4 regions of the Bradyrhizobium icense genome follow, and region 3 is predicted to be linked to each of the others. Evidence: riboswitches for the same ligand, from Rfam matches in the RefSeq annotation. Region 3 holds a riboswitch; each other region holds the start of a gene.

Region 1 (2,198 bases), 2.1 Mb from region 3:
TCGGGCATCCCGAGATAGGCGCCCCACCAGATATGTAGTCCGTTCGGGTCGAGCGACTGGAACGCGGCACCGCCATCGAGCATGACGACCACGGTGTCGGTGCCGGAGGGCCAACCGACCTCGCGCAGCCGCCGTCCGGTGGTGACGAGAAAGAGCTCCCCGATGTCGTTCAGCGGCAGTGAATGCACGGCGCAAAGTGCCTGGATCGACGTGACGCCTGGCACGACCTCGATCGTTGGCAACGGATCAAGCCTTCGTGCGATCCGCAGGCTCGAGTCGTATAGCGAAGGATCGCCCCAGATCAGCAGGGCAACGCGCCCGTCATGACCGATATGCGCCGCAATTGCCCGGGACCAGGTCAGGGCGACGGCGTCGTGCCATTCCTCCACTCCCTTGCGGTAGTGCTCCTGCGCGGTGTCGCGAACGGGCAGGTCGAACTCAGCAACGCGCGTGTGGCTGTTCGTCAAGGCTTGCGCACAAATGAGCCGGCGCAGGTCGGCGAGATCGGACTTCGCGGCACCTTTGCGCGGAATCAGCACCAGGTCAGCCGCATTGATCGCGCGGATCGCAGCAAGCGTGAGCTGCTCGGGATCGCCGCAGCCAATGCCTATCAGGGAGAGTGTCAGCATCACGTTATGAGTGGGGGCGGCCGCGCTTGCGACCGCCCTTACGCCATCTTCAGGCTGCGTTGTGAAGGCGATAGGTAACAAGACCATCGGCCGTCACACCTCGCAGTGATTTCGCCAGTGCCAGCACGGCCAGATCGGCCAGCGACTCAAATACTACGACGAGCGCGTAGGAAGCGGCGAAAGACGCGATGGAGGCGAGGTTCTCGGCCGCAAAGCCCGCACCATACAGCGCCCAGAAGGCGACCCACGCCACGATGCCGGATTGATAGGCGGTCGAAAGCGCAAGCGCCTGGCGATACTGCAGGTCAACATAGGCGGTGTTGCGAGGAATGATCCACCCGGCCAGCGCCTGGATCGCAAACAAAGGCACCAGCAGCGTGGTCACGTTCATACCATATTGCGGCAGGTCGGTCGGTACGAAGAACAGCCCCTGCAGCAGAAGACCAAGCGCCAGCCCGAACGCGGCTGGCGCTGCACCGAACAGGAGAAACAGCGTCGAGCCGAGAATGAAATGCACCTCCGAGACCCCGATCCGGAAATGCGGCAGGAGTTCGAAGAACGAGAAGACCAGAGCCGTTGTTGCGACGGTGCGCACCGCGAATGAAACAATCCCCTGCTCGCGCACGGTTTCGACCGTGAGCTTGAGAGCGCAGCCGGCGGCAACGGCACCGGTCGCGTAACTCAGCACGAGCTTGGCGCCCGTAACGATACCTGGTTCAATATGCATGACTTACGTCCCTTCTGCCGTCACACCCGACGGCGCTGGTGATAAAAAACTACAGGGCCGGTCTCCTGGCTCGCGGTTCGAAACGGATCCCGGCCTTCCCAAGCTTGACGGCCCAGTGGCGGTTCGGAGCCCATCACCGCTTACAGGCGCGGGGGCGGCCGCGGCTTTGGGCGCCGCATTCAGGTCCGCCCTTCCCCGTTCCCGATTATGCTCCGGCGCTTTGCGCCGCTTCGAGCACCATGCCTGCTCTGTGTGCTCCTTCCGACGAGGAGACGTCAAGGGGCACGCAAGATCGGGCGACGGCATCATCACAGAGTCTCTCCCGCCAACGCGCCGAAAAGAATGACCGCCGCCGTCGTTGCGGCGCTGGCTTGCGCGAGCTGCTCTGCAAGCTTTGCAATCGTGGTGCGGACAATCCGCTCCTCAGCGCGGCCCAGAGACTCCGCAAATAGCGCCGGCGTGTCGGGAGCCATGCCGTGCTCGATCAGCTTTGCCGCGAGCGCCGGGAATGTGCGCTTGCCCATATAGACCACGGTCGTCGATTCCGGATCGGCCAGTGCCGCCCAATTAAGATCCGCGGGCAAACGCCCGGTGACATCTGCGCCGGTCACGAACTGGACGCGGCGCGAGGTGTGCCGGCGGGTGAGTGGAATGCCGGCGCGCGCTGCCGCAACGCAGGCCGAGGTGACGCCTGGTATGATCTCGTAGTCGATGCCCGCAGTTTGCAGCGCCTCGATCTCTTCTTCAAGCCGGCCGAAGATGCCGGCGTCTCCCGATTTCAAACGAACAACGCGGGCGCCTGCGGCAGCGTAGTCGATGAGCAGCCGGTTGACGTGCTCCTG
Region 2 (2,198 bases), 2.1 Mb from region 3:
GTCGCATCTTTTGTGCAAAGATGATCAACTGGACGCAGCGTGCAGCTCAACGTATCGGTCGGTCTACCGCGATAAGCCCGGATGCCTAGGGAGGTCACCGTTTCCCTTCGTTGTTCAGGCGGGATGGTCATCTCGGCGACCCTCATCACGGGTTTCGGTGATCTATTATGGTCTGTACGTAACGTACACTGCGAGTTCAGAATCTTGAGCAGCTACAGGCCGATAGGAATGTCAATGTAGCGCATCGATGGGTCGTCGGCGTCCGCCGGACCGAGCTGGTCCCAGGCCGACAGCCAAGCCGCAAGCACTGCCGATGTCTGCTCCAAGGCCTGCAACTGACGAAGCGTTACGCGGAATATGGCGCGGGCAGAATGGTCGTTTCGGAGTGCGACGGTGGACGGTTCAAGTCCCAGACGACGGAATGGATGACATGCCGCTCGAAGGCCGCGAGATCGGGGTTGCCGGTAACTTTCAAGCAAGGGCCTGGAAGGTGATGCGGCAGTCATGCCTGAACGGGCGTTTTTGGCCTAGGTGGTCGCGGAGCGGATGCAGGGGAAGATATGCGCGCAGTTGGCCACCATCGGGCAATGGCTACGTCACCGCATGGGTACGGCGATGCGACAGTAGTTTCGGCAAGATATGGGTGTGCCTCGCGATACAGCACATAAGCGCGTGCAGAGTTGGAGGCGGGCGCCTACCGATTTTCCCGGCGCGCTCAACACCGCGGAAATGTTCGTGCCTTTGCCGAGCGGATGCCGGGCGTGCCGCTGCTCGCCAACATGACGGCCTTCGGCAAGACGCCGTTGCTTTGCGGCGGCAGAATTCGAGGTAATTATTCAATGGTGATCTGGCCGGTGTCCTGCGCTGCGGGTGGCGAACAAGGCGCAGGAAGATCTGTAAGCTGCGATCGCGCGACCGCGGCACCCACAAGATTGTCGATCGAATCCAGACGCGCACCGAACTCTATGCGAGGATCGGGCCGCACGACGACGAGGCGCTAGATGCCTCCGTTGTCCAGACGATCGCTCCCGAGAACCTCACAGGTAATTATCGAGAGGTTGACGGAACGGTCCTCTTGCAGGTAATCGGAGATGTCGAGGTTCTCCGGATTGATCCGGAGCTAAGAGGGAAGCCGGTGCGATGCCGGCGCTGCCCCCGCAACTGTAAGCGGCGAGCCGCTGTCCAATAGAAGTCACTGAAGCCGCGCGGCTTTGGGAAGGCCGGACAGCAGCGACGACCCGCGAGCCAGGAGACCTGGCCCGACAACATATTCGTCCACGGGCGGGGTGTCCCGGTGGTGCGCCAAGCAGTTGCCGCTTCGGCGGCTTTTTCTGCACGCGTCCGCCATGGCCTTTGCTCCCAACATGGGGTTGAAGCTATGTCTCTTCTCTCGATTCCTGTCGCTACCCTCGGCACGCCGCGCATCGGTCCGCGCCGCGAACTCAAACTCGCGCTCGAGAGCTATTGGGCCGGAAAGTCTGACGAAACGCAGCTTCTTGAGGCTGCGGCTGCGCTTCGCGCCGCCAACTGGGCGCGGCAGAAATCGCTCGGCGTAACCCTTATTCCTTCAAATGACTTCTCGCTTTATGACCATGTGCTCGATACCAGCGTGATGGTCGGTGCCATTCCGGAAATTTACGGTTGGAGCGCAGGCCCTGTTTCGCTCAAGACCTACTTCGCGATGGCACGGGGCGCACAGCGCGATGACCATGATGCGAATGGCGGTCACGCCGAGCACGGCGCGGCAGCGCAGGAGATGACCAAATGGTTCGACACCAATTATCACTACATGGTGCCGGAATATCACAAGGACCAGACCTTCACGCTTTCCTCTCGCAAGCCGATCGAGGAGTATGAAGAAGCGAAAAGCCTGGGTTGTCAGACGCGCCCGGTGCTGGTTGGTCCGGTCACCTTTCTGAAGCTCGGCAAGAGCGCCGATCCTGCATTCGATCCGCTGTTGCTCCTCGATAGGCTGCTGCCGGTCTATATAGATGTTCTCCGCGAACTCACCCTAAGGGGCGCCGAGTGGGTGCAGCTGGACGAGCCATGTCTGGTCCTGGACCTCGATGATGCCACACGCGACGCGCTGCGCCGGACCTACGCCCACCTGGCCAAGAAGGTTCCCGACCTCAAGATCATGCTCGCTACCTATTTTGGAACGATCGGCGACAACCTGGAAACCGCTTTGACGTTGCCGG
Region 3 (2,198 bases):
GAGGAGAAGCTCGGAAGTGGCGAGGCAAACGGCACCGCGCCGAAGAAACCGCTTTGCGTATCCTTCTTCCGAACGCCGCCGTCGACGATCAGATCGACGCCGTTCATGATTGTCTTGGTAAAGCCGGTGGTTGCGCTGGCGCCCTGCTGGTTGCCGTAGTCGAACGGCGTATTGGTGCCCCTGCGATCGGTGACGAGTTGATTGAGTCCGATTGAGGGATCGACGGTACGTCCGCCCGGGAAACCGAGCTTCTGGTCGTCACCGGTCACCGTAAGGAAGGCCTTGAGGTCCGGTGTGGTATAATTGAGATTGCCGACCCCGTTGCGTTGATCGAGGGCGTTGTTGACCCGGTAACCGTCAGACTTGATGGCGTTGCCGTAGAAGGACGTCGACCAAGGTCCGTAGTTGGTCGCGGCCGAGATATTCGCAAGCCGTTGATTGAACGAGCCGACGCCGGCTTCGCTGCGGATCGTGACCGGCGGGCCGCCGACGCCGTTCTTCAGGACGATGTTGACGACGCCGCCGACCGCGTTGTCGCCGTAGAGCACCGCGCCGCTGTTGCCGCGGGTGATTTCGATGCGCTCGATCGAAGTGAGCGGAATGGTCGAGAGATCGACGCCGGCCATGTCGATATCGTTGAGCCTGCGGCCATTGATCAGGACGAGGCTGTTGGCGGTGGCGAACGCGCCGAACCCGCGCAGATCGACCGTCGTTTTCGCGCCGTTCACGCCGCCATAGAGCGATTGCAGTTGTACGCCGGGCGTCTGCGCGATGATCTCGGACAGCGTCTGGGCCGGCGAATTCGCGATCTCCTCTGCAGTGATCACGGTCGCCGAGGTGCCGACGATGCCGGAGAACTGCCGGCCGTTTCCGCCCGCACCCTGAGAAGCACTTTGCGCTGCGACGTTCGAGCGCGTCCCGGATGCGGGCCGCCTGCCGGTCGACGGCGCGGCTGCCGGCACGACGCGGCGCGAGGTTGATCCTTCATCGTAGGTCGGTTTTGCGCGAGTTCGGTTCGGGTCGGTAGGCGAAATGATCTCGATCGGCGGCAACTGTTCGGACGACGGCGCCTGCGCGTGCGCGCCGGAAATGCCGAGCGACACGATGGGAACGAGAAAACTGGAGGCGAGCCAAAAGCGGCGGCGCCGCGTGGCTGTATTGGTGGAAGACATGGTTCAGACCTCGGTATGACGTCAGTGGCACGTCACAGCGAACCAAGTCTCACCATGTGCTTAGAGCAGCTTAGGTGAAGCTAATGTCTGTACTCCCCGACCGACATCTTCGCGTGTGACCACGGCTGACGGCAGGTCTCCTGGCTCGCGGGTCGTTACCCCATCGTCGCCTTCCCAGGACCGAGATGCCCAGTGGCTTATGACGAAGGATTCGCCGCTTACAGTTGCGGGGGCAGCCGCGGAATTGGGGGATTTCCCCGCACCGCATTCCCTTTTGATCCCCAGAACGGGAACCGTCGGGAACTATGGTAGAAGTTTGACAAAGTCCGAGTCAATGCGCCCCGGGGCGTCCGGCGATCCTCACTGGACGAGTGCGCTATTTTTGCCGCATGAGCACTGCCTGAGGTCCCTTGCCCGCCGCCTGTACCGGGGCGGGTAAACCTGCTTTAGGACGATCGATGAGTGTTGAAGCCGTAGCCCTGACCAATGAGGGCGCCGCGCGCCGCCGGATCGGCGCGACCGCGGCGCTTGCCGCCCTCGTTGTGCTCCTGATGCTGATCTCGCTCGGCATAGGGCCGGTGCGGCTGTCGCCGCTTGCCGTGGCGGAAGCGCTGTTCGGCGGCGGCGGCGAGGTGGCGCAGGTGATCGTGCGGGAAATCCGCCTGCCGCGCACGCTTCTGGCGCTGGCGATCGGTGCCATCCTCGGGCTGTCGGGCGCGGCGCTGCAGGGTTTGCTGCGTAATCCGCTGGCCTCGCCCTCGCTGTTCGGCGCGCCGCAATCGGCCGCATTCGGCGCGGTGCTGGTGATCGCGCTCGGGCTGGCCGATGTGCGTTCCTATGCGCTGCCGGTCGCAGCGATCGTTGCGGCGTTCGGTTCGGTGTTCGTGCTGCTCTCGATCGCCGGGCGCAATGCGGGGTTGCTGATTCTCATCCTGTCGGGTCTCGCGATCTCGAGCTTTGCGGGCGCCGCCACCGCGCTGGTGATGAACCTCTCCAGCAATCCGTTCGTGGTGCTGGAGATCGCGT
Region 4 (2,198 bases), 2.1 Mb from region 3:
CTCCCTGGATCATCAATGCGCGCGCCATCGAATCGGATTCCGCGGTTGATTCGTCAGTACTCAACGCCGGGCTGCGCCTTGATGCCGGATCGGAAAGGATGCTTCACGAGCGTCATCTCCGTGACGAGGTCGGCGGCATCGATCAATTCCTGCCTGGCATTGCGCCCCGTGAGGACGACATGCGTCATCGGCGGCTTTGAATTGTTCAGGAACTCGACGACTTCTGCGATCTCCAGATAGTCGTAGCGAAGAGCAATGTTGATCTCGTCGAGCACGACCATGCGCAAGGCTTCATCGGCGATCAGCTGCTTGGCCTTTTGCCATGCGGCGCGCGCCGCGGCGATATCCCGGGCGCGGTCCTGTGTTTCCCAGGTGAACCCTTCACCCATCGCATGGAATTGACACAATTCACCAAAATGTCCGGTCAGCAGGCGACGCTCGCCGGTGTCCCACGCACCTTTGATGAATTGCACGACGGCGCAGGGAAAGCCATGCGCGACGCACCGCATGATCATGCCGAAAGCCGAGGAGGATTTCCCCTTGCCCGCGCCGGTATGCACGATGATGAGTCCCTTCTCGCCGCTCTTGACGGCCATCATCCGGTCGCGCGCTGCTTTTTTCTTCGCCATTTTGGCCGCATGGCGGGCGTCCAGCGAGGCTTCGGAGGTCACGGTTTCGTCCTCAGCGGCATCAGGTTCGGAAGTCATCAGCACGCTCCTTTGGCTTGACAAGTTGCACGCTTGGGCAAATGGTGGGGTGGCGTTGGTTCCTGTCCTACGACAGGCGAAGAGGGAATGCGATAGGGCTCTAGCCGCAAAGCTTGAACCTGAAACGCAGCCGCCCCCGCGACCGTGACCGGAGAGATCTCTAGAAGCCACTGACCCGTCAGGGGTTGGGAAGGCGGAGATCGAAGGGAAAACCTGCTCCGCAAGCCGGGAGACCTGCCAGCGCAGAGACTTGAGACCGGCGGACGGGGTGCTCCGCGACGGCAACGAACCGTTGTGTCTTCGGTTCGTGCGCCTCATCGCCTCCGCCAACACGTCGAGGAGGGCGATGACCGTCACGCTTCATGTCTGTATCACCTGCCGTGCCGGCCAACCCCTAAGCGAAGGCGAAATCACGCCAGGCGCGCGTCTGCACAGCGCCATCTTCGAGGCCGGCGTGCCGGAAAACGTCCACGTCGTTCCGGTCGAATGCCTGTCCGCTTGTAGCCACGGTTGCTCGGTCGCGCTCAGCGCGCCTGGACGGTGGTCTTACGTCTACGGCCGCCTGTCCGACGCAAATGCGCCGGACGTGATCGCCGGTGCTGCGGCCTATGCGGCGGCGCCCGACGGCATCGTGCCGTGGCGCAGCCGGCCGGAGATCTTCCGCAAACAATCGCTTGCCCGCATTCCACCCATCACCATCCTGCCGGAGGCCGCAGAATGAACACGCTCGCCAAGGTTCCGGTCACGGTCGTCACCGGCTTTCTCGGTTCGGGCAAGACGACGCTGATCCAGCACCTGATCGCCAACGCCAACGGCAAGAAGCTTGCGGTGCTCGTCAACGAGTTCGGCAGCGAAGGCGTGGATGGAGAGATCCTGAAGTCCTGCGCGGATGTCAATTGTCCGGCCGAGAATATCGTCGAGCTCGCCAATGGCTGCATCTGCTGCACGGTCTCTAACGACTTCATTCCCGCCATGGAGCAGCTGCTCTCGCGGCGCGTGAAGCCCGACCATATCCTGATCGAGACATCGGGATTGGCCTTGCCAAAGCCGCTGCTCAAGGCGTTCGATTGGCCGGAGATCCGCTCGCGGATCACGGTCGACGGCGTGATTGCGCTTGCGGATGCCGAGGCTGTGGCGGCCGGCCGCTTTGCGCCAGACCCAGTCGCGGTGGAAGCGCAGCGTGCGGCCGATGAAAACCTCGATCACGAGACGCCGCTGTCGGAAGTGTTCGAGGATCAGATCGCGTGCGCGGATATCGTGCTGCTCACCAAGGCGGACCTTGCCGGCGTTGAAGGACTTGAAGCGGCCAAGGCGGCGATCGTCGCCGAAATGCCGCGTCGCGTGCCGATGTTGCCGGTCGTCGACGGCGCTGTCGATGCGCGTATCATCCTTGGTCTCGAAGCGGCGGCAGAAGACGATCTCGCTGCGCGCCCCTCTCATCATGACGGCGAAGAAGAGCACGAGCACGACGACTTCGCCTCGGTTATAGTT

The links. A riboswitch is a leader RNA that binds a small molecule or an ion and turns the genes downstream of it on or off. The one in region 3 is predicted to bind cobalamin.
Region 1: another riboswitch for cobalamin. It lies ahead of LMTR13_RS27080 (energy-coupling factor ABC transporter permease); the one in region 3 lies ahead of LMTR13_RS36710 (TonB-dependent receptor).
Region 2: another riboswitch for cobalamin. It lies ahead of metE (5-methyltetrahydropteroyltriglutamate--homocysteine S-methyltransferase); the one in region 3 lies ahead of LMTR13_RS36710 (TonB-dependent receptor).
Region 4: another riboswitch for cobalamin. It lies ahead of LMTR13_RS27145 (DUF1636 family protein); the one in region 3 lies ahead of LMTR13_RS36710 (TonB-dependent receptor).

What each region holds. Positions count from the first base shown of each region.
Region 1 is NZ_CP016428.1:5,796,525-5,798,722, forward strand. It holds gene cobF (precorrin-6A synthase (deacetylating)) at 1-629, opposite strand, end outside; gene LMTR13_RS27080 (energy-coupling factor ABC transporter permease) at 679-1,356, opposite strand; cobalamin riboswitch at 1,395-1,613, opposite strand; gene cobA (uroporphyrinogen-III C-methyltransferase) at 1,665-2,198, opposite strand, start outside.
Region 2 is NZ_CP016428.1:5,846,566-5,848,763, reverse strand. It holds cobalamin riboswitch at 1,081-1,276, shown strand; gene metE (5-methyltetrahydropteroyltriglutamate--homocysteine S-methyltransferase) at 1,379-2,198, shown strand, end outside.
Region 3 is NZ_CP016428.1:7,911,053-7,913,250, reverse strand. It holds gene LMTR13_RS36710 (TonB-dependent receptor) at 1-1,172, opposite strand, end outside; cobalamin riboswitch at 1,286-1,485, opposite strand; gene LMTR13_RS36705 (FecCD family ABC transporter permease) at 1,631-2,198, shown strand, end outside.
Region 4 is NZ_CP016428.1:5,810,038-5,812,235, reverse strand. It holds gene LMTR13_RS27155 (cobyric acid synthase) at 1-28, opposite strand, end outside; gene cobO (cob(I)yrinic acid a,c-diamide adenosyltransferase) at 54-707, opposite strand; cobalamin riboswitch at 747-963, shown strand; gene LMTR13_RS27145 (DUF1636 family protein) at 1,054-1,428, shown strand; gene cobW (cobalamin biosynthesis protein CobW) at 1,425-2,198, shown strand, end outside.